One region of the Blautia sp. SC05B48 genome, then DNA from elsewhere that is predicted to be linked to it. Evidence: predicted binding sites of a transcription regulator. Region 1 holds the regulator's gene; the other holds the start of a gene.
The links. Region 1 encodes HrcA, which represses chaperone genes, less so after heat shock. Its sites were predicted from a motif close to TGTTAGCACTCNNNNNNNNNGAGTGCTAACA; they were not measured.
Positions count from the first base shown of each region.

Region 2: the regulator HrcA is predicted to act here: its motif matches at 7,343-7,373, upstream of groES (co-chaperone GroES).

Region 1 is NZ_CP040518.1:2,461,358-2,476,571, reverse strand. It holds gene EYS05_RS11390 (cysteine desulfurase family protein) at 1-217, opposite strand, end outside; gene EYS05_RS11385 (16S rRNA (uracil(1498)-N(3))-methyltransferase) at 221-964, opposite strand; gene prmA (50S ribosomal protein L11 methyltransferase) at 969-1,922, opposite strand; gene dnaJ (molecular chaperone DnaJ) at 2,081-3,271, opposite strand; gene dnaK (molecular chaperone DnaK) at 3,293-5,185, opposite strand; gene grpE (nucleotide exchange factor GrpE) at 5,239-5,874, opposite strand; gene hrcA (heat-inducible transcriptional repressor HrcA) at 5,893-6,936, opposite strand; gene EYS05_RS11355 (ABC transporter substrate-binding protein) at 7,113-8,366, opposite strand; gene EYS05_RS11350 (glycoside hydrolase family 172 protein) at 8,382-9,491, opposite strand; gene EYS05_RS11345 (carbohydrate ABC transporter permease) at 9,533-10,387, opposite strand; gene EYS05_RS11340 (carbohydrate ABC transporter permease) at 10,399-11,277, opposite strand; gene EYS05_RS11335 (ABC transporter substrate-binding protein) at 11,356-12,591, opposite strand; gene EYS05_RS11330 (sensor histidine kinase) at 12,838-14,664, shown strand; gene EYS05_RS11325 (response regulator) at 14,639-15,214, shown strand, end outside.
Region 2 is NZ_CP040518.1:3,182,054-3,197,267, reverse strand. It holds gene EYS05_RS14860 (ABC transporter ATP-binding protein) at 58-1,035, opposite strand; gene EYS05_RS14855 (ABC transporter ATP-binding protein) at 1,032-1,991, opposite strand; gene EYS05_RS14850 (ABC transporter permease) at 2,007-2,840, opposite strand; gene EYS05_RS14845 (ABC transporter permease) at 2,854-3,804, opposite strand; gene EYS05_RS14840 (ABC transporter substrate-binding protein) at 3,904-5,475, opposite strand; gene EYS05_RS14835 (MATE family efflux transporter) at 5,698-7,032, opposite strand; gene groES (co-chaperone GroES) at 7,032-7,319, opposite strand; gene rlmH (23S rRNA (pseudouridine(1915)-N(3))-methyltransferase RlmH) at 7,435-7,914, opposite strand; gene EYS05_RS14820 (FtsK/SpoIIIE family DNA translocase) at 7,911-10,658, opposite strand; gene EYS05_RS14815 (undecaprenyl-diphosphate phosphatase) at 10,682-11,557, opposite strand; gene gltA (NADPH-dependent glutamate synthase) at 11,737-13,131, opposite strand; gene EYS05_RS14805 (sulfide/dihydroorotate dehydrogenase-like FAD/NAD-binding protein) at 13,131-14,018, opposite strand; gene EYS05_RS14800 (ClpP family protease) at 14,184-14,897, opposite strand; gene EYS05_RS14795 (YebC/PmpR family DNA-binding transcriptional regulator) at 14,966-15,214, opposite strand, start outside.

The sequences.
Region 1 (15,214 bases):
ATTCTGTTCCACCGGAGGTAAAAAGAATCTCTTTTTCATTCACTTTCAGTAATTTTGCAATGGTCTGGGCACTTCTGCGGACATAATTCTCCGCTTCCATTCCCTTTTTATGCATGGCAGAAGGATTTCCGAAATCTTCTGTCATGGTTTTGCAGACAATATCCTTTACTTCATCGAAGCATCTCGTTGTCGCGGAATTGTCAAAATATGCTTCCATAGTTTATTCATCCTCCAGTTGAAACATCAGAACAGAAAGTACTGCGAGTCCCGCAGTTTCTGTCCGTAAGATCCGGTGTCCCAGGGTGATGGGTTTCGCACCGGCTTCCATGGCATCTGCCACTTCCTGCTCTTCAAAACCACCCTCAGGGCCGATAAAGACACCGATGCTTTTTCCCGGTTCGATCGACCGGATCAGTTCTTTCGTCTCTTTCATTCCCTTTGCAAGCTCATAAGGGATCAATAGAACGTCCAGTTCTTTTGCATAGACAAGGGCTTCTTTAAAGGTCATCACAGAATGTACCTCCGGCACCAGCATACGCTTGGACTGTTTTGCCGCACTTTCTGCGATCTGCTGCCAGCGGGATACTTTTTTTTCTGCTTTTTTGTTATCCAGTTTTACCACGCAGCGTCTGGTTGAAACCGGAACTACGGAATATGCTCCAAGCTCTACTGCCTTCTGGATGATCAGCTCCATCTTATCAGCCTTCGGCAGTCCCTGAAAAAGATAAATACGGTTCTGCAGCTCATAATCCGGCTCCTGTACATAGAGGATATGAAGCAGGACTTCATCCTCCCCCGCGTTTTCGATCACACAGTGATATTCTTTTTCCTTATCGCTGATCCAGAGCTCCTCGTCTTTTTTCATGCGGAGCACATTGACAATATGATTGACATCATTTCCTGTGATACGGATCTCATGTCTGTCCCTGTCGATCTGATGAGGTTCCACAAAAAATCGCTGCATGAGATCAGTCCTTTCTTGCTGTCACAGATACCCACTCGCCCTGATGAGTCACCTCAACAAGCGTTAGTCCGGCATCTTTTACAGCCTTCACTACGACATCCTCCTTTACATCCAGGATGCCTGATGTAATGTAGTAAGCGCCTTTTTTCATCTGTGCAACGATCACCGGAGTCAGCGGTACCAGAACATCTGCCAGGATATTTGCAGTTACGATATCATATTTCTCATATCCGACCTGATTCTGAACTTCTTTGTCATCGATGATGTTTCCGATCATCATGTCAAAGGATTTCTCCTCGATCTGGTTGGCCTCCTTGTTCTCAGACACTGCCGGAACTGCACAGGGATCAAGATCTGTACCAACCACATGACCTGCACCAAGCTTCAGTGCAACGATTCCCAGGATTCCACTTCCGGTTCCCACATCAAGGATCTCCATTCCCGGCTTCACAAATTTCTTCAGCTGACGGATCACAAGCTGTGTGGTCTCATGCATTCCTGTACCAAAGGCAGTTCCCGGATCAATGTGGAGGATCATCTTGTCCTTATCTTCTGCCTTCACTTCTTCCCAGGACGGTACGATCAGAATGTCGTCTACATAGAACTGATGGAAGTACTGTTTCCAGTTATTGATCCAGTCCTTGTCCTCTGTCTGGGATTCTGTGATGGTTGCCTCTCCGATATCCACAAAGCTTCTCAGATCCTCCAGTGCAGCCTTCACATCTTTCAGGATTGCCTCGGTATCCGCATCCTCTTCCAGATAGAAGTTCAGATATGCGATCCCGTCATCTGCTGGTCCTTCCGGCATAATATCCACAAACATCTGTGCCTTATCCTCATCGGTCAGCGGCTGCTTGTCCTGGATCTCCACACCTTCAATCCCCACCTCGGCAAGTGTACAGATCACAATATCCTCTGCCTCTGTTTTTGTCTTAAGTGTAAAACGGTTCCATTTCATCTTTTATATCTCCTTATGCTGTATACACATTTACGGATTTTCATTCCAGTCTGTCGCCTGTTTTCTATTGTCCCGAAAACGGGCACTTCTTTTAATATACACGAATACAGAAAAAAAAGAAAGAGGCATTTTGTGCCTCTTTCCTGTTTTCACTTTATTTATTCCTCAAACATTTCCTTTACTTTCTCACGGAAACCTTTTTTCTTCTTTTCGGTTTTTTCGGAAGTCTCGGATGTGCTGTCCTCTGACGGACGGTTTCCACATGCCGCATCAAAAGCTTCCAGAGCTTTCTTTGCTTCCTCATTGAGATTTGTCGGAGTCTGGACTACCAGTGTTACATAGTGGTCACCACGAACGTTCTTGTTACGTAATGACGGAACACCTTTGCCCTTCAGGCGGATTCTTGTATCCGTCTGTGTTCCCGGTTTCACCTCATAGGAAACCTCACCGTCAACGGTATTAATACGCATCTCACCGCCAAGTGCAGCCTGTGCAAATGTGATCGGAGCTGTTGAAAAGATATTCATATCCTGTCTCTGGAAGATCGGATGACGGGCTACATTTACCTCAACCAGCAGATCTCCTCTCGGTCCGCCGTTGGTTCCCGGCTCACCTTTTTCACGGATACGGATACACTGACCATTATCAATACCGGCCGGTACAGATACCTGGATCTTCTTTCTGGAAGAGGTATATCCGGTTCCACGGCAGGCACTGCATTTGTCCTTGATCACCTTACCGGTTCCGTTACAATCCGGACAGGTCTGAACATTACGTACCATACCAAACATGGACTGCTGGGTGTAAACGATCTGGCCCTGGCCTTTACATTTCGGACAGGTGATCGGTGATGTTCCCGGTTTCGCTCCGGTTCCGTGACATGTGGTACACTCATCTTTGAGAACGATTTCCAGCTCTTTCTCGCATCCGAAAACCGCTTCCTCAAAAGTAATGTTCACACGTGCACGAAGGTTGGCACCCTTCATCGGTCCATTGTTGGCCCGTCTGGTTCTGCCTCCGCCGCCGAACAGGTCTCCGAAGATATCTCCGAAGATGTCTCCCATATCCGCACCGTTGAAGTCAAATCCACCAAAGCCGCCGGCACCGCCTCCGCCGCCGTTTTCAAATGCCGCATGACCAAACTGATCATACTGTCTTCTCTTGTCGGCATCACTTAAAACGGAGTAAGCCTCTGTCGCCTCTTTGAATTTCGCTTCAGCCTCTTTATCACCCGGATTTACATCCGGGTGATATTTCTTGGCCAGCTTACGATATGCTTTTTTTAATGTTGCGTCGTCGGCGTTTTTATCCACACCTAAGACTTCATAATAATCTCTTTTATCAGCCATTGTAATTATTTCCTACTTGTCTTAGACTTCCTTGTAATCAGCATCTACAACATCATCGCCGTATCCTGCTTCATTTCCGCCCTGAGCACCAGCGTTTCCGCCCATGTTGCCCATATCCGGTCCAGGACCAGCCTGACCCTGAGCTCCCTGAGTCTGCTCATACATCTTGGAGAACAGTTTCTGAGCGCTCTCCATCATCTTCTCCTGTGCAGCTTTGATATCTGCAACCTGAGAATCAGTAAGCTCCTGAGCATTTGCTGTCTGTGCAAGAAGATCTTTCAGTGCATTGAGGTCAGCCTCAACACTTGCTTTATCGTTTGCGTCAAGCTTGTCGCCAGCTTCTTTCAGTGCATTCTCAACCTGGAATACCATGGAGTCTGCATTGTTTCTTGTGTCGATCGCCTCTTTACGTTTCTTATCCTGAGCCTCGAACTCAGCTGCTTCTTTGACAGCTTTGTCGATATCGGAATCGGACATGTTAGAACCAGCTGTGATCGTGATGTGCTGCTCCTTACCTGTTCCAAGATCCTTAGCAGATACATTAACGATACCGTTGGCATCGATGTCAAATGTTACCTCGATCTGCGGAACACCACGACGTGCTGGCGGGATTCCATCCAGACGGAACTGGCCGAGGGATTTATTGTCTTTTGCGAACTGACGCTCACCCTGTACAACGTTGATATCTACAGCTGTCTGGTTGTCTGCTGCTGTGGAGAAGATCTGGCTCTTCTTTGTAGGAATTGTAGTATTTCTCTCGATCAGACGAGTTGCGATACCACCCATTGTCTCAATGGACAGAGACAGCGGAGTAACATCCAGAAGAAGGATATCACCGGCACCTGCATCACCTGCAAGTTTACCACCCTGTACAGAAGCACCAAGTGCAACACACTCATCCGGATTCAGGTTCTTGCTCGGCTCTTTGCCTGTTAACTGTCTTACCTTATCCTGTACTGCCGGGATACGGGAAGAACCACCAACCAGAAGTACCTGGCCAAGCTCGGAAGCTGTGATACCTGCATCAGACAGTGCACGACGAACCGGCTCAGCAGTCATCTCTACAAGGTCATGTGTCAGCTCATCAAATTTAGCTCTTGTAAGGTTCATATCGAAATGCTTCGGTCCCTCAGCAGTTGCTGTGATGAACGGAAGGTTGATGTTTGTTGTTGTTGCGGAAGAAAGCTCTTTCTTAGCTTTCTCAGCTGCCTCTTTCAGTCTCTGAAGAGCCATCTTGTCGTTGCTTAAGTCTACGCCCTCTGTTCTCTTGAACTCAGCAAGCATGTAATCTGTAACTTTCTTATCAAAGTCATCTCCACCAAGACGGTTATTACCAGCTGTGGAAAGAACCTCGATAACACCATCACCGATCTCAATCACGGATACATCGAATGTACCACCACCAAGGTCGTATACCATGATCTTCTGCTCTTTCTCATTGTCAAGGCCATATGCAAGAGCTGCTGCTGTAGGCTCGTTGATGATACGTTTTACATCAAGACCTGCGATCTTACCTGCATCTTTGGTAGCCTGACGCTGAGCATCGTTGAAGTAAGCCGGAACTGTGATAACTGCCTCTGTTACTTTCTCACCAAGATATGCCTCTGCATCCTTTTTCAGTTTCTGAAGGATCATTGCGGAGATCTCCTGTGGAGAATATTTCTTGTCATCGATGGTTACACGGTAATCGGTACCCATCTCTCTTTTGATAGAGGAGATCGTTCTGTCTGCATTTGTAACTGCCTGACGTTTTGCAGGCTCACCTACCAGACGCTCTCCTGTTTTTGTGAATGCTACAACGGATGGTGTTGTTCTTGCGCCTTCTGTATTTGCGATAACTGTCGGCTGTCCACCTTCCATTACGGCTACACAGCTGTTTGTTGTACCTAAGTCAATACCAATAATCTTTCCCATGATTTTTTCCTCCTGTTTTAGTCTGTATCTGTTAAAATAAAGTTTGTTGTCAGTTAGTTCGCAACCTTCACCATACTGTGGCGTACTACGAAATCCTTGTAGGTGTAACCCTTCTGGAATTCTTCCACCACGATGTTCTCTCCAACCTCTTCATCCTCCACATGCATCACTGCATTATGGAAATCCGGGTTGAATTCCTTTCCCACTGCTTCGATCGGCTTCACACCAAGCTCATCCAGTGTTGTGGTAAGCTGCTTGTAGATCATTTTCATTCCATCTGCAAAAGCATCGCCTTCCTGTGCCTGTGCAAGACCTCTTTCGAAGTTATCCACAACCGGCAGGATCTTTTCAACGATTTCTTTTGCTCCGATGATGTACATGCTGGATTTTTCTTTTTCCGTTCTTTTACGGAAATTATCAAATTCAGCCATGGTACGCTTCAGGCGATCGGTAAGTTCCTCCACCTTCTGCTCAGATTTATCTTTTTTCTTCTTTCCGAAGAAGGAAGTTTTTGATTTTTCTTCTTTTTTATCCTCTGAGGCAGCTTCTTCGCCTGGAGTATTATTTTCTTCCTCCGGCAGATCTTCTCCCTCCGGTGTCAGGTTTTCTTCTTCCTGATTTCCGTCAGTTACGGGGATTTCCTTCTCCGCTTCCTGCTCTTCGGATGTTTTCTTTGTTTCCTCCGACACTTTTTTTCTACCGCCTTTCTAAGTTTTCTTCTTTTTCAAAACGTCATCCAGATGATTCTTCAGTTCCTTCAGACTGTCCACTACATTCTCATAATCCATTCGTTTGGGACCGATGATCCCGATGGTTCCGTACATTCCGTCTCCCAGTTCATATCTGGCAGTTACAATGCTGCAGTCCTTCATGGTCTGGATTGGCATCTCATCACCGATGTAAACCTGAATTCCTGTATTCTCTCCATCTGACATCTGTTCTTTTACAAGATCGGCAAGTTCATGCTTCTCCTCAAATGCGGAGATCAGCTCCGTTGCCTTCTCTTTATCGGCAAGCTCCGGATACTTGAAAATGTTAGTTGCACCTGAAGTATAGATCTCCATATCTTCCTCTTCCACATGAATGGTGGCTGCCACTGCATCCAGAACCGTTGCCACCACACCGCTGTGGCTGCCTGCCTGTTCCTTCAGTCTGGCGATCATCCCAAGGTTGATATCCTGGATCGGGATCCCATTGAGATTGGTGTTAAGAAGAAGATTCAGTTTCAGGATCGTCTGGTCGTCCATTTCCTCATCCAGATTGATGATCTGGTTCCGGACTGTGTTGTTGTCACTGACAACCACTGCCACAAGCTGAAGCTCGCTCATCCTCGACAGCTGGATGAACTTGACCTTGTTGCCGCTGTACTGCGGAACGGAAACCATGGTAGCATAGTTGGTATTGGAAGCAAGAACCTTCGCAACCTTCTTAAGCACCTTATCCATCTTATCTGTCTTCTCAATGATCAGATCTCGCAGCTCTGCGACCTCCGCTTCCTTCTCCTTCATCAACTCATTGACGTAAAGTCTGTAGCCCTTATCTGAAGGAATCCTTCCTGCTGAGGTATGAGGCTGGACGATATAGCCCATATCTGTCAGGTCTGACATTTCATTTCGGATCGTTGCGGAACTGACATTGAGATCCGCATACTTGGAAATGGTCCTGGAACCAACCGGTTCTCCGGTTTCCATATAGGTCTTGATGATTGCTTTTAAGATTTTTTGCTTGCGCTCATTCAACACCTCTTCCATGAATCCATCTCCTTTCCTTTTTATTCTTTCCTGACGGATGTTGATTCTTTTTTTACATCTGTTAGCACTCATTTTAGTGGAGTGCTAACATCTACAGTCTTTAAGATATCACCATGTAAAATATTTGTCAATATGTTTTGAAAAAAAGTTCTTATTTTTTCAAAACAAAAAAAGCATCAGTACGATGCTTTTTTGTAATACTGGTCTATGCAGTTCTGTGCCCCGGCAAAAAATTCCGCTTCTGTTTTCTGTCCCAGCATATATTTCTGAAATTCCGTTCCCATGGACGAAACGGCTTCTATGGAATCGGCACACAGTGGTCTTGCTTTCAGCTTATAATCTTTCAGATATTGCCGGATCATTTCAATGCCATCCAGATCAAAATTCTTATCCTCGATCACATCCAGTCTTGCCGGACACATTTTTGTCAGCTGTCCGTAATTTTTACTGGCCTCATATCCGGACACATACTGAAGGAACTTCAGAGCTGCTTCTTTATGATCAGAATTTTTATTCAGTACATACTGCCAGGTTGCGATATTGGTCACCTTCTCGTCAAATTCCGGAAATGGTGCCATATGGATCTTATCTTTTCCATACACGCCTGCATTCTGAAAAGTACTCAACACACCGGTATACATAAACATACATCCATACTGGCCGTTTATAAATTTTTCATTCAGCTGGTCATGCTGGTCGATCAGATTCTCCTCTGATATCATCCCTGTATCCAGCATTCGCTTCATATATTCTGCCGCTTCTCTTGTTTTCGGATCCGTCCAGTCTGTATAATCTCCTCCGAAAAAATCGACATACTCGCTGATACTATTATATATGTAAGAAATCTCCCATGCATCCCCATATGCATATTTTCCCGTATTCTGAAGCTTTTTCTGAAGGATCTCAAGATCACTGAGACAGGAGAGTCTGTCCAGACCAGCCTGATCCAGCAATTCCTGGTTCACCCAGAATGCCATGATATCCATCCTGAACGGTACCGAAAAAATATGTCCGTCTGACATGCATATTTCTTTCAGGTATTCCTGCAGAAAATTCGCCGCTGTCTCCTCTGTCATAACCGTATCTTCCAACGGAAGAAGAAATCCCTTATGTTTAAATTCGGATATCATCTCATCATTTACTGTGATCAGATCAACAGAATCATCTCCTGATGTCAGAAGAGTTGCTATTTTGGCCTGGCGATTGTCCGCATTGGCCGGACATTTTTCAATATGGATCTTTATTCCAAGATCTTTTTCCGCCTGGCTGATAAAAGAATCAAAGCCTTCTGTGCCTGCATCCACATGAAGGATCGTCAGTTCCTGTCTGTTCTCCGGCACAATATCAGATGCAGCCTCCTTCTTCTGGACTCCACATCCTGTCACTGCCAGAGCCAGGGCAAATACCCCGCAAAATACCTGTTTTTTCAATCTCTACCACCCTTTTTATCTGGGCCATCTATCCTCTTTTGACATCAACGGCTGGAACGGTGCATGAGGAAGTGTCTGATACCAGTACGCTACACTTGCCACATCATCCTGTCGTTCAAACAGGCCACGGTATCCGACGCCTATCTGCTGAATCGTAACGCGAAGATCCTCTTCAAAGCAGATCGGATCCTGTAAATGCCATCTGTAAAAGCCTCTCATTGGCGGGCAGTCATCATTATGATAAAAATTGTGGATCAGCTCGTCATGGGCAGAATAATACGGATATCCCAGATACGGCGTGTTATAATTCTGTTCCACGGTTTTTCCATCCACCTGTTTGGCAAAGCTCCAGGAACCACCAAAGTAATCTTCCGTTCCTGTTCCACAGATGGTCGGATACTCCTCATCTCCGTCAATATAAAACTTCATTTCTCCCTCGCCCCACCAGTAACGTTCCAGTGTGGTAAGTGCCATGTAGGTTCCTATATAATGGCCTTTTCCTTTTACTCCATCCAAAATTGTATAATCTTTTGTTTTTTCTGTCAACCGTTCCCTTCTCCACTGCGCATGGAAATAAGCAATATCGTCCGGAAGCTCATCATAGAGACAGTAATCTACCTGATAAAAGAAAGCCGGGATTTTATTTGCATGCTGGTTTTCCAGTGTGATCTTTGCTTTCTTCTTAAACGGCATCGGGAAATAGCAGTTAAAGCCCCTGTTTGGAACAACAGCCACCGGAACAGAATTTACAAAACATTCCCTTCCGAATCCGCAGCAGAAGAAATCACCCAGAGGACTTTCCACGGAAGGAGTTTCCTCGTCATCCCAGTACATACGGATCACAAGATCTCTCAGTACAAAGCAATCTGCCTCTGTAGTCTTGTTATCAACGGTGATCCAGATATGATTGATCTGTCCCGGTCCTTCCATTTCTGCCAGAGTTACCACAGTTCCCGGCTCAATATCCCTGAGACACGGGCTTCCTTTTCTGGACGGTCCCAGATGACTTGCAGCCATACCGCCTCTGCCTTTTTCTCCATGAGGATTTTCTGCGTTGATCGCACGGCTTTTTCCATGCTTTGCAAGTGCGATCCCTCCCAGTCCGCCTGTAAATGCCTGATACATATCTGTTTTCTCCTCTCTTTTGGAAATTAAAAATATTATATTTACGCTTTTACTCCACCTGCCATGATACCATCCATGATCTGTTTCTCAAAAACAGCTACAAAGATAATGATCGGAAGAAGGATGATCCATCCCATGGCGCTGACCAGATCCCACGGAACTCCATACATGTTGTCACGTAACGGAAGCTGTACGATGGAAACAGAAAGTACCTGAATACCATTTGAATAAAACAACGGTGTGAAAAAGTTATTCAGACAGGTAATAAAGTTGATAATGCAAACCGTAGCGATTGCCGGCTTCATCAGCGGCAGAACGATCGTAAACAGTCTCTGTGAAAAAGATGCGCCGTCAATAGCAGCTGCCTCCTCCAGTGAGATCGGGATCTCACCGACAAAGTTTCTGAGGATCAGAACCGTAAACGGTATAACGGTACTGATATAAAGAAGGATAAGTCCCGGATATGTATCATACAGCTTTACCTTCTGCATAAACTCATACAGCGGGCGGGCTGTGACAACCTCAGGGATCAGCATGGTAGCCAGAACAAACGCAAATGCAACAGAAACTCCCTTTGAGTTAAATCTTGAGAAGCCATAGGCAGCCATTGCACACAGCACGGTACTGATCACAAGTGTAATGCCTACGATCAGAACTGTATTTCCGATCTTTGAAAGCAGTCCTACATTCTGTATCAGAAATTTATAGCTTTCCAGTGTGGGATGATCCGGAAGATAATCGATCGGTGTTTTAAACAGTTCTCCTGACGGTGTGATCGAAGAAATAAAGATCCAGTAAACCGGGAACAGGATCAGAAAAGCCACAACTGCAAACAGAACCCATCTTCCAACGGCTACCACTCCATGATAAACATTATATTTTCCTGTATTCTTCACGATAATTCCCCCTAACTGTCAAACTTATTCATAACACGTATATTCAGCCAGCTGAAGATCGCCATTACAACAAACAGCAGCATAGCCAGCGCCGAAGCATATCCTACGTTTAGATTTGTAAATGCTTCTGTTGTGATTCTGTATGCGATCAGCGCAGTATCCTCTCCAGGGCCTCCAGATGTCATGGAATAAACCAGATCGAAGGTTGTCAGTCTCCAGAGTGTGAACGGAATACATAAAGTCAGGACATTTTTTGCGATCAGCGGAAGTGTGATCCGGAAAAAGCTCTGGATCCCGTTTGCACCGTCTACCTTTGCTGCCTCATAGATATCGCCGGAAATAAACTGAAGTCCGGAAAGTACAAGAATTGCAAAGAACGGAAGGTCCTTCCACAGGTCCATTGCAATTACCGCTGCTCTTGCAGTACCTGTATTGATCAGCCAGCTGTTCTGGTAACCCGGTACAAACCAGCGGATAAAATCATTGATCAGACCATAATCATTGTTAAATGCCCATTTTGCAGCCATACCGGCTACTACTGCAGGCATAGCCCACGGGATCAGCACGATGGTCCTCAGAAAACGGCGGCCTTTGAATTTCATATTCAGGATCAGTGCCAGGATAACTCCGAGGATCACATGAAAGATCATGGAAGCAACCACAAATATTGCCGTAAAGCTGATCGATGTGAGCACTTTAGGATCAGAAAATACCTTCAGGTAATTCTTGAAGCCTATAAATTCATTGATACCTGCAAGGATACTGATATTAAAGAAGCTGTTTTTCACAGTCATCAGAATGGGATATACTGTTGTAAAACCTCGAATCAGTACAACCGGCAGGATCAAAAGCCATGGTATCCACTTCATATTTTTTTTGCTTATTGTCATGGAACTTTCCTCCCTGTTCATCAAGCAATGTAAAGCAGACTTTTACCTCTGCTTTACATTGCTGTTTTTTTATATCTTTTACTTATACATATCTACCACATCCTGAGCCTTCTTGCAGAACTCATCAACTGTAATCTCGTCTTTCATACAGGACTGGAAGATTGTTCCCATATCGCTGATAAATTCCATTGTCTGTGCCACCATCGGACGTCCCTGTACATTGCATTCATTTGCATATCTGCTGTACATTTCTTTTGCCGGGTCAGAATCCGGAACTACCTTCTCTGCAACATCCTTTCTTGCAGGATATCTGTCAAATGCTTTATAGGAAGCTTCCATTCCGCCTTCATCAGCCATATACTGGAGGAATTTCACAGCTGCATCTTTATTCTTGGATGCTTTGTTGAGAACATAGCTCCAGGAATCTGTAAAGATCGCACGCTCTCCCTTGCCGCTGAAATCCGGTACCATTTCCATGTGGATCTTATCTGCGCCAAGCATATCTGCCTTTGCATAATCTGTTCCAAGGCCCCACATGAACCAGCATCCGTATTTTCCGTCATTGATCTTCGGATTCATCTGCTCATATTTATCAGCGATCTGCTCGATGGATGTTTCTTTATCAGCAACCAGATCGTGGAGGAACTGAACTGCTTCCTTGTTTTCCTCTTTGGTCCAGTCAAAATAATCGCCGCCGAACATGTTTACAAACTGTGCAAGCTCGTTAAATGCATAAGTTTTCTCCCAGGAACCGCCGTAGCCGAATCTTCCGTCCTTGGAAACAGCCTTCATATACTTCATGAAATCCTCTTTTGTATCAATGGATTTGATTCCGACCTCATCCATGATCTCCTGATTTACCCAGAATGCAAAATATCCTGTATAGCCTGGAACACCGATAATGTTTCCGTCCTTATCTGTGATCATATTCTTTACATATCCCTGGGCAAACTGATCAGCGATATCATCTGTCATTACTGTATCATTCAGTCCTTCCAGCCATCCGGAATTTTTAAATGCCGCACTCATCTCATCGTTGATCTGAATGACATCCACGGAAGCATCTCCTGTGGAAAGCATTGTGGTGATCTTCTGCTGACGGGTATCTGTATCTGTAGGTGCCGCAATTACATTAATGTTCAGGCCCGTGGCATCTTCCACATTTGCAAGCCAGTCCTCAAAATCCGGGTCTGTGGTGTCGATGCTGTATAAGGTAAGATCATATTTCTCCTCTGCGGAAACAGTAACCACGTTACCTGCCATACCCACAACCATCGCTGCTGCCAAAACTGCACTCATTACTTTTTTCTTCATATCTTTCTTCCTTTCTGGACATTTTCGTGTTTGTCCACACCTGTTTTTGATGGTTTAAGGATACCAGAGAGCCCCCTCATTCTAAATACAATATTTTATGATTTCTTTATATTATTTTTCGTTCTCTTGTATTTTTGTTGTTAATTTTTTATAATCCTTTTATATAATCTATATTTGTAACGGCTTTTTTTCACAGCTGGATTCGGTTTCATTAATTTGTTTTCGACATAAAGGAGAGTATGTACTATGAAATTCCACAAATGTATCCCACCCATTTTTTCCTCATTTCGCTATAAGCTCCTGCTCGCATTTCTGATCGCAACTATGGTACCTCTGATTTCCCTGACCTTCATCAGCTATCACATTTCCTATAACATTGCCAGAGATCGTATCATCGATTCTGCCGTAATGACTGACAAGCAGCTGGTCTCTCAGCTGAACGACCGCCTCGGTCAGGTTGAAAATGTAGCAGATACCATACAGTTTCAAATGTACTCCCTAAATCAGCCTTCCTCTAATAAGGTAGATGCACTGAAAAAATTCACCACTGTAAAAAACAATATTTCGCTGTATAAATCCACATTCGATTTCTTCCATGTATATGTTTTTCTGCAGCCCGATCAGCTCGGTTCAAAAGAAAGCCTGTACTTCTTTTCCACAGATGAGCTTTCTGCATATGGTCTGGATAAAAATATTGTTTCCGGTTCAGGCTTTTCCTCTGTCTGGATACCGGTTTCCAATATGCCTCTGCCTAAAATACTGTCCACAAAAAAATCATCTGCCGATGTGATCCTCTGCGTCCGGGCACTGAAAAATCAGGCCACCGGTATTCTGGAATACGCCTACGGCATTGCTCTGGACACCTCAGAGCTTACCACTTATCTGCAGCCTGCTGCTTTGGATTCCCGCATATACAGCTACATTCTCACAGATCACGGAGAGATTGCAGCAAAAAATACATCCTCACTGAATTTATCCGGAATTTCCAAAGCACAGTTTCAGAAACTCAAAGGAAATGCAGATTCTTCTTTTCACAGCGGCGACAAATATTATAACTGCTGCACCTTAAGCAATGGCTGGCTTCATGTTACCGAAATCCCGGAAAGCTATATTCAGGGCAACACGCACATCCTGATCCGTGCCTTACTGATCACTGTCCTTATTTTCTTGCTCCTTACTGTTATCATCGTTATCCTGTTTTCCGAAAATCTTACCCGGAAGATCACTGCACTTTCCTATGCAATGGAAGCCTTTCAGCTGGGATATGACCCGGAACATCTATCTATCGTTACTGTTCCCCACCCGGATGATCCTTCCAGGTATGATGAGATTGACAGACTGGGCATCACCTTTGAAGATATGCAGCACACAATAGCCGGAAACCTGAAGTCCATTGTAAATCTTTCCGTAAACGAAGAACGTCTGAAATACCAGCTGCTCCAGTCACAGATCAATCCGCATTTTCTTTACAATATCCTGGGATCGATCCGTACCTGCCAGTCCCTTGGAAAGCTTGACATTGCTGATCAGATGATTGCAAATCTGACTGCCTTTTACCGTCTTACCCTGCGTAAATCAAAGGAACTTATTCCTATTAAAGATGAATTGGAAATTGCCCGGCTTTATCTGGAAATGGAAAAGCTCTGTCATAAAGATAATCTGGACTGGGAGATCGAAGCAGAAGATGGAATCGAAAATTTCCTGATCTGCAAGTTTACACTTCAGCCATTTCTCGAAAATTCCATTCTGCACGGGATTTCTTCGGGCACACCAGCTGTTTTCATTTCGATCCATGTTCTTTATGGCGATGATACGGTTGTGATCTCCATTGAGGACAACGGTGCCGGCATGGACTCCGAAACCCTTGCACAGCTGCGCCATGCTATTGAGCATAATGTTATTGATTATGAGAAGCATTTTGGAATTTCCAACGTAAGTTCCCGTATTTCCAACCCATTATACGGAAACGGTTCCGTAAGGATCCGCAGCAACCCCGGAAACGGCACATACGTCACCATTGAATTCGAACAGATGGAGGAAGATATCGATGAAAAAAATAATGATCGTAGATGATAATTACTTATCTGCAGAAGGTATCGAAAAAAACATAGACTGGGAAACACTGAATGCAGAGATCATCCATGTCTGCTACAATGGAACCTCTGCTATCGAAGCCATGAAAAAAGAACCGGCAGATCTGATCATTTCTGACATTGAAATGCCTGATCTTGACGGCATTTCCATGAGCCGTCAAGCTCTTGAGATCAATCCTATGGTGAAGATCATCCTGATCAGTGCCTATGATAAATTTGAATATGCAAGACGCGCTCTGCTCCTCGGTGCTCTGGATTATATCGAAAAGCCTCTGGATTATGCCTATCTTATCCAGAAGGTAAAAAACGCTTTTGCACTGATGGAAAAGGAACAGAAAAATCTCCAGCTTCTGAAACAAAGCAGGCCTCTTCTTACGGAAAAATTTTTCCGCGAGATCACACACCTTCCGTCTTCTGAAGCAGCCTACCGACTGAAGCCTTATCTTAAGTATCTGAACCTGGAGCTGAATTATGATTTTTATACAGTTGTTATTCTGGAGCTTGAAAATGCTCCGGATCTAAAAGCTGTT
Region 2 (15,214 bases), 720 kb from region 1:
GATAGTTTTTATATATATTTATGTCCACTTTTTTATTTACCTTCCCGTATTTTATGATTATTTCTTTTCCTGATATTTATGACATGCTACCATATGTCCCGGCTCCACCTGACGAAGTGCCGGGGTTTCCTGTCTGCAGCGTTCCTCACACCACGGACAGCGGTTATGGAAGCGGCAGCCCCCGATAGATCTGGACTGTACTCCGGTATCCGTAACGATCTGATCCAGAGTTTTGACTCTTGGGTCCGGAACCGGAATCGAGGAGATCAGCATTTTTGTATAAGGATGCAGCGGATTGGAATAGAGCTTATCTGCATCTGCGATCTCCATGAGATTTCCAAGATAAAGCACCCCGATCTCATCACAGATCTTCTGGACCACCTGCAGCTGATGGCTGATGAACAGATAGGTCAGCCCGTACTTTTCCTGAAGATCCTGAAGCATCTGAACGATCTGGGCCTGCAGGGAAACATCCAGCGCAGAAATGGGCTCATCGCAGACTACAAATTCCGGCTGTACGGAAAGTGCTCTTGCAATGGAAATCCTCTGACGCTGTCCGCCGGAGAACTCATGAGGATACTTCAGAAGATCCTGCTCTTTGAGGCCAACCACGCGGATCAGTTCTTTTGCACGCTCTTTGCGTTCTTTCTGCGTGTACATTTTATGGATCGCCATAGGCTCGCAGATGATATCCTGCACTGTATGGCTTGGGTCCAGAGAGGAATAGGGATCCTGAAAAACGGACTGCATTTTTTTGCGGTATGGAAGCAGTTCTTTTTCCCCCATGGCTCCGATCTCTGTTCCTTCATAAAAAATCTCACCGCCTGTGGGTTTATGATAACGTAGAATTGCCTTTCCGATGGTAGATTTTCCGCTTCCGGATTCTCCTACCAGACCGAAGGTTTTTCCCTTTTCAATAGAAAAGCTTACCTGATCCACAGCCTTCAGTATGCCCGGCTTAAAGGACAGAAGCTTCGGAGATTTCTGTTTAAAATATACTTTCAGATCTTTTACTTCAATTAAGGGCTTGCTCATCTCTTCTCCTCCCTTCTGTGACAGAATATCCTGTGTCCCTCTGAAGCCTCATAATATTTCGGAAGACAGGCTTCACACGTTTTGTCCGCATATTTACAGCGATTGAGGAAGGGACACAGATCACCGTTTCCATCCGAAAGATCTCTCTCCAGAAACTGTTCAAAAGTACCTCCCACCCGCGGCATGCTTGCGATCAGTGCCTGTGTATAGGGATGTCCCGGATGAAGAAAAATTTCCTCTACGGTTCCCTCTTCCACCACGTAGCCACCACACATAACAGCTACCCGCTTACAGGTCTGCGCCACGACGCCCAGATCGTGGGTGATCAGGATGATGCTCATATTGTTCTTTTTTTGAAGCTCCAGAAGAAGATGAAGGATCTGCGCCTGGATCGTAACGTCCAGAGCTGTGGTCGGCTCATCGGCGATCAGGACCTTCGGATCACTGCTCATGGCCATGGCGATCATCACACGCTGGCGCATACCGCCGGAAAGCTCGTGGGGATAGCTGTTCATAGCCTTTTCCGGGTCTGTGATGCCTACGGCTGTGAGAAGCTCCAGCACCCGGGCCTTTGCTTCTTTTTTGTTCATGTTGGTATGGCGTCGGATCAGCTCTACCATCTTATTGCCAACAGTGTAAACCGGATTCAGTGCGGAAAGCGAATCCTGAAAGATCATGGCGATCTCACCACCGCGGATCTCACGGAGCTCTGCTTCATTTTTCTTCAGGATATCTTCTCCCCGGAACAGGATCTCACCGCCCATGATCTTACAGTTGGATGGTCCGAGACGGAGAATGGATTTGGTGGTCACACTTTTTCCGCTTCCGGACTCTCCTACGATCCCGAAAAAATCCCCCTCACCGATGGCAAAGCCAGCACCTTTTACTGCCTGTGTCTCTCCAAGGTCTGTAAAGAAAGACACCTTCAGATCTTTTACTTCCAGTAATTTTTCCATATGTAAATGTCCTCCTTACTTGGGCTCGAATACTTTTCTTAATACTTCTCCCAGATAATTGAAGCTGACGACAGTGATCAGGATCAGGATTCCGGGGAAAATAGCCAGATACGGTGCCTGCTGGATATAGCGCTGTGCATTGCTCAGCATACTTCCCCAGGAAGCCGTAGGCGGTTGGATACCCAAGCCGAAAAAGCTCAGTGCAGATTCCATCAGGATGGCATTGGCAATGTTCATGGTTGCAGCCACGATAATGGTAGGCATGATGTTAGGCAGGATATGGTGTACAATGGTGGAGAATTTCTTCTGTCCGGAGATCTTTGCATAGATGACATACTCTCTCTCGTTCAGGGAAATAGTCTCGCCACGGACGATCCTGGCAATGTTCATCCAGGTCAGAAAGCCGATGATCAGGACAATGTTCTGAAGTCCCGGTTTCAGGAAGGCATTCATAACGATCATGATCAGGAATGTCGGAAGGCTCATCAATGCATCCACCAGACGCATCAGCACCGCATCCACCGTTCCTCCCACAAAACCGCTGATGGAACCGATGACCACGCCAAGGGCTGTAGAAAGCACCATGGAAAGGAAGCCCACCAGAAGGGATGCTCTTCCTCCGTAAATACAGCGAGCCAGATAATCCCGTCCCATATCATCCGTACCGAAAAGATGCGCCATGGAAGGAGCATTCAGTCTCTCTGTGGCGCTGATGGCATTAGGATCTACCGGGTACAGAAAGGCAAAAATGGAGATCAGTGCCAGCAGGATGATAGCTGCTGCACCTACCACTGCAAGTTTATTTGTCTTAAAACCAAGTTTGATATTTTTCCAGATATTTTCTCTCATGTTCCTTCACCTCCTAACATCCTGCTTTCCGGATCCTCGGATCAAAGACAGCATACAGAATATCTGCCAGAAGATTTCCGAGCACCACAAGAAGCGCGGTGAACATGGTAATTCCCATGATCAGGGGATAATCATACTGCATGACGGCAGTAACTGCCAGCTGACCGATTCCCGGCCATGCAAAAACCTGCTCGGTGATAATGGCACCGGATACCAGGGACTGCAGGCTCATTCCGAGAACTGTGATCATAGGAAGCATGGCATTTTTCAGTACATGCCGGAAAAGGATTCCAGACTCTTTCATTCCGTAAACCCTCTGCACCATAACATAATCGGAGGACATTTCCGTAATGGTACTGCTTCTTAAATACCGGATGTACTGTGACGCATTTGCAAAGGTCAGAACTGCACAGGGCATGACCATATGCAGGATCAGATCTCCAAAGGAACGGTTTCCGTCTGAATGCATACCGATACTTGGCAGGATATGTAAATGCACACTGAGGAGATAGATCAGCATGATACCGAACCAGAAAGTAGGAATGGAGATACCTACATAACAAAACATACTGGTAATCTTATCCAGAACACCATTCTTATTCTTTCCGGAATACAGGCCCAGTACAATGGCAATGAGAAAACCAAGCAGCATGCTGGTTCCCATGAGGATCACGGTTGCGGGAAGCCTCTCCAGCATCTGTGTCAGGACCGGACGGTTATTCATCAGAGAATTTCCGAAATTCCCGTGAAGGATCCTTCCCAGCCACAGAAAGTACTGCTCATAGAGAGGCTTTGTAAGTCCCAGGCTTTCTCTCAGGTTCTGGATATATTCTTCACTCATATTTGGTTCCACATAAGTCAGAACAGGATCTCCGGGCGCTGCTTTTGTCAGTGCAAAGCAGAGAACAGAGACAATAAACAGTGTCAGAATACACTGTATCAGTCGGTTTACGATCTTCTTCAAAATGTACCTCCTTTATTTTCCCCGAAAACAGGAAATCGGCTGGCGCAAAAAACGCGTCAGCCTCTTTCTGTTTCCGGTATTCATCCGCTATAAAATTATTTATTTCTCCAATGTGTAGATCTTGGAATAATCATAATAAATAGTTTTTAACAGACATTCATCAAAGCCCCCGAAATCTTTACTTACCGCATAGAAACCATTGGAATAAGCGATCGGATAGATATACATGTTATCATTGATCGTATTCTGGATCTCTTTATAAATCTCACCACGTTTTGTCTCATCTGCAGTGCTGTTGCCATCTTCCCACAATGCATCCAGATCTGTATCCTTGATCCTGGAATAGTTGGAACGGCTGTCGGAAGAACTCATGTCTGCGTAAAGGCTCGGCTCTTCTCCCAGAGTATAGAAGCTCAGTACCAGATCATAATCTGTGCACTCCGGATCCTTTGTCTTATTCTTGAAGGTAGACTCATCTGTAGGAAGAAGATTGATGGTGATTCCTACATTTGCAAGGGCAGACTGTACATACAGAGCCTCACTCTCCATTGTCTTATCTGTGGAGATATACATCAGGTTCAGAGAAAGATTTGTCTTTCCTGCTTCGGAAAGGAGCTCCTGTGCTTTAGCCGGATCATTGTCGTAGGTGTTGTCCGGTTTTGTATAGTAGAGTGTATCCGGTGTAAAAATAGAATCCGCAGGCTCTGCATAGTCCTCGGAAATGAAAGCAAACTGGCAGAACTCCTCTTTATTCAGTGCGTATGCGATTGCCTGACGTACCTTTACATCCTGAAGATCTTTGTTCAGCTCATTCATGAACATGGCGTTGACACGTCCGGAATTATAGGTATTGATGTTTACGTTATCGTAAGCACTGACGGTATCGTAATCATCTGCACTGATCAGACGTGCATCCAGATCTCCGCTTGCAAGTGCCGCATTGGCGGAACTGGAATCCTTTACGATCTTGAAGGTGATGGAATCCAGATTTACATCATCAAAATAGTCGTCGAATTTTGTTACTTTATAATACTCTCCGGATTTGTATTCCTCGAACTTAAAAGGACCATTTCCCACCGGTTCATTGTTGAGATCACTTTCTCCGATATTCTCCACGCCGTCATAAATATGCTTCGGAATACAGTAAACCTGGCTCAGTCCGCCAAGAAAGCCTGCGGAAGATGATCCAAGGGAAAGCTTGACTGTAAGGTCATCAACCTTCTCTGCCTCTACCGCCTTATCATTAACGTATCCGTAAGAAGAGTACGGAACATTCTGCTTCTCATCTACCAGCACCTGCATGGTAAATACCACATCATCGGCTGTGATCGGCTGACCGTCATGCCATTTCAGTCCGTCTTTCAGCTTCAGTGTGAATTCGCTGGCATCATCATTGGCTGTTACACTTTCGCAAAGTCCGTTTCCGTAATACATCTCTCCGTTCACGATCTCAAAAAACGGGCTGTACAGTGCCTGCATCATATCGAAGCTTGTCTGATCCACAACATAAAGCGGATTGATGTTCTGCGGATCTGCTGTTTCTGCAATGGTAATATTTCCACCTTCCGCCTTGGTTCCTTCTGTTTCTGCTGCAAAAACAGTCATTCCTGACATGACAGTTGTTCCTGCCACTGCAACTGCCAGAAGCGCTGCCAGTACTTTTTTTCTCATTTCCTGTTCCTCCTGTGTTTCAGTGAGTATTCCTCTTTTCCTACCAGTTTAATATGATATATGCAAGATAATACTATACCATATTACCTTTGTCAAGCTGTCCCTGGCTCTTCAGAGATTTTTTTACTGCATTTCGCTAAAGCTTGTATTTATTCTACATACAGATCACACAGGCGTCAAGATAAATTTTCTGTATCTTTCCTCTGATCTATATATATTTCCTTAATTCGTCATATTTTTGATCCAGTGTCCGTAATTGCACTTCAAAAATGCAGGCACGCATTTAAAGATCTGATCTGCATTCAGGCAACATACCACTATTGCCGGAGATGCATTGACCACAAATGCCATAAACATGGACAGGGGAATCACGATCCCCCAGGTACTGATCAGATCCACTTTCATGGAATAGGCGATGCTTCCGCTTCCCCGGATAATACCACCGTTTGTCGGCATCTGATAGGACATCCCTACCATTACCACACTTAAAATAATAAGAAAAGTATTGGCCATCTCTCTCGTTTCCGGCGAAAGCTGATACAGGCTCAGCACCGGGATCCGGATAAAGAAAAGAAGGATACCACAGATGAGTCCCATGACTACAAATAATTTCTGAAGCTTTTTGGAATAAACCTTCGCGAGTTCCAGGTTCCCGGAACCGATGGTTTTTCCCATGGTAACTGATGCAGCGGAGGCGGCTCCCACAGCAGCGGATTTCACCATCAAAAACAGATTGGAGGCTGCACTGTTGGCAGCAATGGCTGCTGCTGTCATATGTCCCAGGATTGCTGTCTGAAGAGCCGTATTCACGCCCCAGAGTCCCTGGAGCACCAGCAATGGACATACCACCTTATAATATTTCCGGCCGAACCTTAGGTCTGAATGCAGATAATCCCGGATACAAATGCCGATCCAGCTCTGTTTTTTGCGGATATAGATGATCAGAACACAGATCTCCGCAATACGGGCAGTCAGTGTTCCCACAGCAGCTCCTGCGGCTCCCATCCTGGGTGCACCAAAATGTCCGTAGATCAGGATCCAGTTTATGCTGCAGTTGATCACAAGAGTCATTACCGAAAGCCCGAAGGCAACCCCTGCAATTTCCACACAACGCAGTGTAGCAAGCAGGATCTGCGTCACCGCAAAGAAAAAGTAAGTAAACCGGATGATCGCCAGATAGGAACGGCCGGCTTCAATAATTGTCTGGTCTGTTGTAAAAAGCCCCAGCAGCTGTGTTGGAAAAAGGCTGGCCAGGATAAACAGCACAAAGGCAATAAAAAGGCCTGTGCGCATGGCCCAGGCACTGATCTTTCTTACCGGTTCTGTCTCTTTCTTTCCCCAGTACTGACTTCCGAATATGACAAGTCCGTCTCCCAGCGCCATAAGCAGCTGCTGAAAGACGAACTGTACCTGGTTTACGGTGGTCACACCGGATAATGCAGTTTCGCTGAAGGCTCCAAGCATAATGTTGTCAGCAAGATTGACACTTAAGGTCACTACATTCTGCAACACCAGCATGGAGCATAATTTCAGAAAATTACGATAAAAATTCTTCATCAGTCTTTTACGATGGCAATGATATCATCTGCGTTGATCACCAGATATTTCTCACCCTCATATTTGATCTCAGTTCCTGTGTATTTTCCGTAGATCACACGGTCACCTGGCTTTACCTGCACTGGTACTTCTTTACCGTCTACGACCTTACCGCCACCTACTGCGATAACCTCTGCCTGCTGGGTTTTCTCTCTGGAGCTGTCCGGAAGCACGATGCCGGATGCGGTTTTGTCTTCTGTCTCAAAATATTTTACGATAACTCTGTCTGCAACTGGTTTTAATGCCATGTTCATTTCCTTCTTTCTGTGATTATTAGCACTCTTGAGTTTCGAGTGCTACTCTTTTCTTATCATACTACATATCCGAAAATTGTCAAGATATTTGCGGATATGCAGTATGATATTATTTATGATAGGGCTCTCCGCTGATGATACGATAGCTGCGGTAGATCTGTTCCAGAAAGATCACACGCATCAGCTGATGAGGAAATGTCATTTTCGAAAAGCTTAAAGCATAGTCTGATCTCTTCAGTACTTCTTTTCCAAGACCGATAGAGCCGCCGATCACAAACTGGATATGGCTGGTCCCACGTATCCCCAGTTCGTTGATCTTCCGTGCGAAGTTCTCAGAGGTCAGCTGTTCGCCTCCGATCTCCAGAGTGATCACAAACGCATCGTCCCGGATATATTTGAGAAGACGCTCCCCTTCCTTGTTCCGAATGGCATCTTCTACTGTTTCGCTGGCATTATCCGGTGTTTTTTCGTCGGACACTTCTATGATCTCCAACTTGCAGTAACGCCCGAGGCGCTTGGAATACTCCGCAATGGCATCCCGCAGATATTTTTCCTTGATCTTCCCTACTGTCAGGATACTTATTTTCATCCGCCGTTCTCCTCCAGATAATTCTCAAATTCTTCTGCTGACATCAAAACCTTCCTTGGCTTGGTTCCTTCCTCCGGGCCTACCACTCCTGCGTCACAAAGCTGATCCATGATCCTTGCCGCACGGTTAAATCCAATCTTGAACATACGCTGGAGCATACCGATGGAGGCCTTTTCCTTCTCAATGATAAATTTACCGGCTTCTGTAAAATAGACATCTCTGTCACCGCCGCCGGCTCCTCCCGGGACACCGGCTGTATTGACCTGCTTCTCGATGGAGGTATCATAAACAGCACCCTGGTTTTTGTCAGAAACATATTCTACGACTGCACTGACCTCCTCATCTGAAACAAAAGCACCCTGCAGTCTGGCCGGCTTCTGATACCCCTGAGGATAAAACAGCATATCGCCCTTGCCAAGAAGCTTCTCGGCACCGTTCATATCTAGGATCGTCCTGGAATCCACACCGGAAGATACGGAAAATGCGATCCTGGACGGCATATTGGCCTTGATCAGGCCTGTGATGACATTGACAGATGGCCTCTGGGTAGCAATGATCAGATGGATACCTGCTGCACGTGCCAGCTGGGCCAGGCGGCAGATCGCATCCTCAACTTCTCCCGGCGCAACCATCATAAGATCCGCAAGCTCGTCCACGATGATCACGATCTGCGGCATCTTCTCAGGTGCCTTTTCTCCCTCCGGGACCCGCATATTGGCAACTTTTTTGTTATATTCTCCAAGATTACGTACCCCATATTCCGCAAAGGCATTGTAACGGCTGGTCATTTCAGAAACAGCCCAGTTCAGCGCACCGGCCGCTTTCTTCGGATCTGTGACTACCGGAATGAACAGGTGCGGGATCCCGTTATATACACTGAGCTCCACCACCTTCGGATCGATCATGATCAGACGCACCTCATCCGGTGTCGCCTTATAAAGGATGCTGATGATCAGCGTATTGATGCAGACGGATTTTCCGGAGCCGGTTGCTCCGGCGATAAGAAGATGAGGCATCTTGGCAATATCTGCCACTACCGGTTTTCCGGCAATATCCTTACCTGCTGCAAAGGACAGCTTGGATTTTGCATTTTTAAACTCCTCTGACTGAAGGAGATCCCGCAGCATGACCGGGCTGTTCTCCTTGTTCGGGACCTCGATCCCCACGGCTGCCTTTCCCGGTATCGGTGCTTCGATACGGATATCCGGTGTAGCAAGATTCAGCTTGATATCATCAGAAAGACCAACGATCTTACTGACCTTCACACCCATTTCCGGCTGCAGTTCATAGCGGGTAACGGTAGGTCCGCAGCTCACATTGGTAACGGTTACATTAACGCCGAAATTATGCAGGGTTTCCTGAAGCTTCTGTGCTGTTTTTCGCAGATGTGCATCGGAATCTCCCTGAGATCTGCCATCTCCGCGCTTCAGAAGCTTCAGCGGCGGATACTGATATGGTTTCTTCTCCGGAGCTCCCCCCTGGCTGATCTCATGCTGGATATTTCTGATCCCATGCTCGATCTCTGTCTGAGATGACTTCGGGTTTCTGGAGGGCTGATGGGATGCCTTCTGTTCAGCTTCCGGCTGAGGATCCTCCTTTATCTCAGCGAGAACGGCTGCCTTTCCTGTTTCCCGGGAAGCTTTTGCTGTTGCATCTGTCTTTGCCGGCAGGATCTGCTGCATCTCGGGAATATCCACATCCTCGTAGCCGTCATAGGCATCCTCCTCTTCGGCTTCCTGCATTTCTCTTTCGAAATCCGGCTCCTCCGACTCTTCCCGGGCCGGCTGCGGCTGTGAACGGTGGATCTGGAATTCCAGCGGCCGGGCATGCTCCTCCGGTTTCTCCTCAAGCCCTGGATCCTCTTCTGTCAGCTCTGTATCTGCCGGAAGTACAGCCTTTTGTTCATCAAGAAAAGAAGGAAGATTAAATTCTCCTTCCCGGTTCGCCTTCACCGCAGCCTGTCTTTCCTTCTGCGATCTTCTGGCTTTTTTCTTTTGTTTTTTTGAGATATTTTCCGGAGCTTCCTCTGTAAGGGCAAGTTCTTCTTCCTCCAGCTCTTCTTCCAGCCGGCGGATCTTCTCTGCTCTTTTTTCCGCACGGATCTTTCTTCGAAGCTCTTTCTGCTTTTCTCTGTCCGGCTGTCCCTCAAGATAAGCTTCTTTGCCCTCTCGTGCTGCATCTGTAAAAAAGTCCAGGATCTTATTCATAAATCCGAAGAAGGATCTCTGTGTTATGATGATGAGAGATACAAGAAGCACCAGAACGATGATCACAGTTCCGCCCACAACACCAAAAGCGGATGCTGTGGAAATACATACCGCACCACCGAATACTCCACCGCCGGTACGGTATTCCGAACTCAGTGAATAATAATCCGAAAACGTGGTACTTGGCGTATAGCCCTCTGTGATCAGCTGAAGAAAGCCGCAGAGGAACACAAAAAATACCACGCCTGCCAGTACCTTTTTGTAGGCAAGGCGGTTGGTATTGTTCACGATCAGGAACGTAACTCCGGCAAAAAGCAGGATCGGGAAAATATATGCACAAAGTCCCATGATGCCAAAACATACGGCACTGATGGCATTTCCTACGATCCCTCCCATACCAAATGCACTGATCATCAGGATCAGACAGGCCGCAAACATCACAAGGATCAGGATCTCTGTCTGAAAGCGGTTACCGACAGGCTGCTGCTTCGCCGCAGGTTTTCTTTTTCTTTTTTTTGTCGTTTTTGAAGCTGCCATTGTCAGACTCCTCCCAGTTGATATCAAATATAATTCGCTGCCAGAATAAGGATTCCGGCTGCAAAAGAATAAAATGCAAAATAACGCAGTCTGACCTGATTCGAAAGCTTAAGCATAAAACGGATCACCAGATAGCCTGTGATCCCGGCCACGATCATTCCAAGAACATAAATAAATCCCTGGCCAACAGTCATATGAACAGAAGTGAACTCTCCCATCTCCACAAAAAAAGCTCCCACCACAGCCGGAATGCTCATCAGCAACGAATATTTCACTGCAAACTTCCGTCCGAGACCGCAGAAAAGTCCTGCACTCATGGTAAGTCCAAGCCTGGAAAGTCCCGGAAACACGGAAAGGCCCTGACAGATACCCATCCACATAGCATCTCCAAAACTGGTTTCTCTTGTTCCCTTGCTGCCATTGACATTACTGTAGTCCACAACAAGGAGAATCACACCTGTAAGAAGGATCCCGATCCCGGAAAACATGTGTGAGGATGCGCTTCGCACAACAAGTCGTTTGCACTGATATCCGATCAGGACTGTAGGAATGGTGGATACCATGATCAGGGCGGTAAGCTTCCGATAAGTTCCGCTTATGATCTTTGCATAGGTAAGCTCTTTCCCAGTCCTACGGTTATAGAGAAAAATATTGGCATTTCCGATCAGATCCAGTATCATTCCGATCAGCTCGATCCCGATTTTCTTGATGTCCTTCAGAAAAACAAGGATCAGAGCTATCATAGTTCCCAGATGGAGCATCACTTCAAAAAGCACACCGGAACCTCTGGTACCGCCCAAAAGATCCTGCACTCCACAGAGATGTCCGAAGCTGCTCACCGGCAGAAATTCGGTGATTCCCTGAATGATTCCCAATATAATCGCATGTATCACTGACATAATGATATTTCCTTTTCTTAAATTTTTTCCAACACATTATAGCATAACTGAGTAAAACTTACAATCTTCACTTGGCAAAAGTTTCAAACAAATGTTCTTTTTTGATCTGCAGGAAAAAAAATCCTCCGGCTGCATCAGAAAACACAGTCGGAGGATCTGTTTATAAACAGACTTTCTGCTTATTTATTTTTCAGATATTCGTCGATACCTTTTGCACCAGCTTTACCTGCACCCATGGCAAGGATTACGGTAGCTGCACCTGTAACGGCATCACCACCGGCATATACGCCGTCCTTGGATGTCTTACCGGTTTCTTCCTCGGCAACGATACATCTTCTCTTGTTGATGTCAAGGCCCTTGGTTGTGGAAGAGATCAGCGGGTTCGGTGAAGTACCAAGAGACATGATAACAGTATCTACATCCATATCATACTCGGAACCAGGAATCTCTACCGGACGTCTTCTTCCGGATGCATCCGGCTCACCAAGCTCCATCTTGACAACCTTCATACCGTTTACGTGGCCGTTCTCATCAACGAGGATCTCCTTCGGATTTGTAAGAAGATCAAAGATGATGCCCTCTTCCTTAGCGTGATGAACTTCCTCTGCTCGTGCAGGAAGCTCTGCCTCACTTCTTCTGTATACGATATGTACCTCAGCGCCAAGTCTCAGAGCTGTTCTTGCAGCATCCATGGCAACGTTACCACCGCCAACAACTGCAACCTTTTTGCCTGCTGCGATCGGTGTATCGTAGGAATCATCGAATGCTTTCATGAGGTTGCTTCTTGTCAGGTACTCGTTTGCGGAGAATACACCGCTTGCATTCTCACCAGGAATACCCATGAACATCGGAAGTCCTGCACCGGAACCGATGAATACAGCCTCAAATCCCTCGTCCTCGATCAGCTGATCGATGGTAGTGGATTTACCGATGACAACGTTTGTCTCGAATTTAACGCCAAGCTCTTTGACCTTCTCGATCTCTTTCTTGACAACCTTCTGCTTCGGAAGACGGAACTCCGGAATACCGTAAACAAGAACACCGCCAAGCTCATGAAGAGCCTCGAATACAGTTACATCGTATCCTGCCTTTGCAAGGTCACCTGCACAGGTAAGTCCGGATGGACCGGAACCGATCACTGCAACCTTATGTCCGTTCTTAACCTCTGCTCCTGCAGGTTTGATATCATGCTCCAGAGCATAGTCTGCAACGAATCTCTCCAGCTTACCGATAGAAACAGCCTCGCCCTTCTTACCGCGGATACACTGTCCCTCACACTGGGATTCCTGCGGACATACACGGCCACAGATAGCCGGAAGTGCGGAAGATAAACCGATCACCTTGTAAGCCTCTTCCATGTTGCCCTCTTTGATGTGCTCGATAAATCCCGGAATATCGATGGATACCGGACATCCCTCTACACATTTCGGTTTTTTGCACCCGAGACATCTCTGTGCTTCTTCCATTGCTTCTTCCTGGTTATATCCAAGACATACTTCCTCGAAGTTTGTCGCACGTACCTTCGGATCCTGTTCTCTTACAGGAACTTTTTTTAACATTTTTGCATCTGCCATTAGTTGTCACCTCCGCAATGTCCGCATCCACCGTGGTGGGTATCGCCTTCCTGAAGCTTCAGTAATGCACGGCCCTCCTGGGTCTTATACATCTGACTTCTCTTCATAGCCTGATCGAAATCAACGAGATGTCCGTCAAACTCCGGTCCGTCTACGCAGGCAAATTTGATCTCATCACCGACCTGGAGACGACAAGCGCCGCACATACCGGTTCCGTCAACCATGATCGGGTTCATGCTGACAATTGTGTGGATACCAAGCTTCTTGGTAAGAAGACAGACAAATTTCATCATGATCATCGGTCCGATCGCTACACAGACGTCATAATGCTTGCCCTCATTTGTCACAAGATCCTCAAGAGTCTTTGTTACCATACCGGAACGGCCATAGGAACCGTCATCTGTTGTAACATAAAGATTGGAAACAGCGCCAAGCTCTTTCTCAAGGATAACCATATCCTTAGTCTTGGAACCAAGGATAACATCAGCTGTGATGCCGTGCTCATGGAGCCACTTAACCTGCGGATAAACAGGTGCGGTACCGACACCACCGGCTACGAATACCATTTTTTTCTTCTTAAGTTCTTCGATATCCTCATGGACGAACTCAGACGGACATCCCAGAGGTCCTACGAAATCACGGAATGAATCTCCCTCTTTCAGTGCGGACATCTTAATGGTAGATGCTCCGATCTCCTGGAATACGATGGTGACTGTACCAGCCTCGCGATCGTAATCGCAGATGGTAAGCGGGATCCTCTCTCCCTTTTCGTCAAGTTTAACAATGATAAATTGTCCTGGCAGACAATGGCTTGCCACACGTGGTGCATGCACAACCATAAGATGGATCTTAGCTGCCAGCGTTTCAGCTTTTAAAACCTTATACATGGTCTTCCTCCTCGCGCAAATTATAAACCTTTATTAATAATACGCTAAAAATCAGCATATGACAAGAGTAGATTTACAATTTCTGTCAAAATTCTTTACCACAGCACAGCGCAACCATATTAGTCTTATGCAACTAACATCATCAAAAGCCACGTACAAAACTGGTTATTTCTGTGATTTTTTCTTTTCGATGAGGGTATACAATCGGTCCAGCGCCTCCCGGATCCCTCCTACTTCATCGATGAGCCCTTCCTTTACCGCTTCCTCCCCTTCCAGCATAGTTCCTACATCTTTTACAAGCTGGGAGGTATCCAGCATCAGCTCCTCCATCCGTTCTGCCGTGATATGTGAATGTCCGGATACAAAGGCAATAATCCGGTCCTGGATCTTTTCCATATTGCGGTAGGACTGCGCCACGCCAATAAACATTCCATTCTGACGCACCGGATGGACCACCATGGTGGCACTTGGCACGATAAAAGAATAATCTGCTGATACCGCCATGGGTACACCTATGGAATGTCCCCCGCCCAGCACCAGGGAAACCGTAGGGATACTCAGAGACGCGATCATCTCCGCAATGGCAAGCCCTGCCTCCACATCTCCTCCTACCGTATTTAAAAGGATAAGAAGTCCCTCGATCTCTTCATCGTCCTCAATGAGAGCCAGCTTTGGCAGTACATGCTCATACTTGGTTGTTTTGCTGTGAGACGGCGCGGATTCATGACCTTCGATTTCCCCGATCACCGTCAGAAGCTCCACTTTATGCTTCCGGGAATTTCCATCGAGCACTGCCTGCCCGGTTTCCCGGATCTGTTCGTTCTGGCTCGCTTCCCGGTCCAGTTCCTTCTGTTTTCTCTCTTCGCTCTGTTTTTCCATAAAAAAATACCTCCGGAATCTGAAATTCTGGAGGTATTATATGCAAAATATTACTTTCTATTCAGAGATCATTCGTCCCAGTTTGTCCATACGTCAGTAACGTCGTCGTCATCATCAAGAAGATCCAGTGTTCTGTGAAGATCTTTGATAGCCTGATCATCCGTCAGCTCCACATAGGTCTGCGGGATCATGGCGATCTGTGCTTCTACAAGCGGGATCCCGGCTTTCTCAAGAGCCTCACGTACAGCACTGAAATCGTCCGGTGCTGTGATGATCTCAAAGCTGTCCTCTTCCTCGTTGAAGTCCTCAGCACCTGC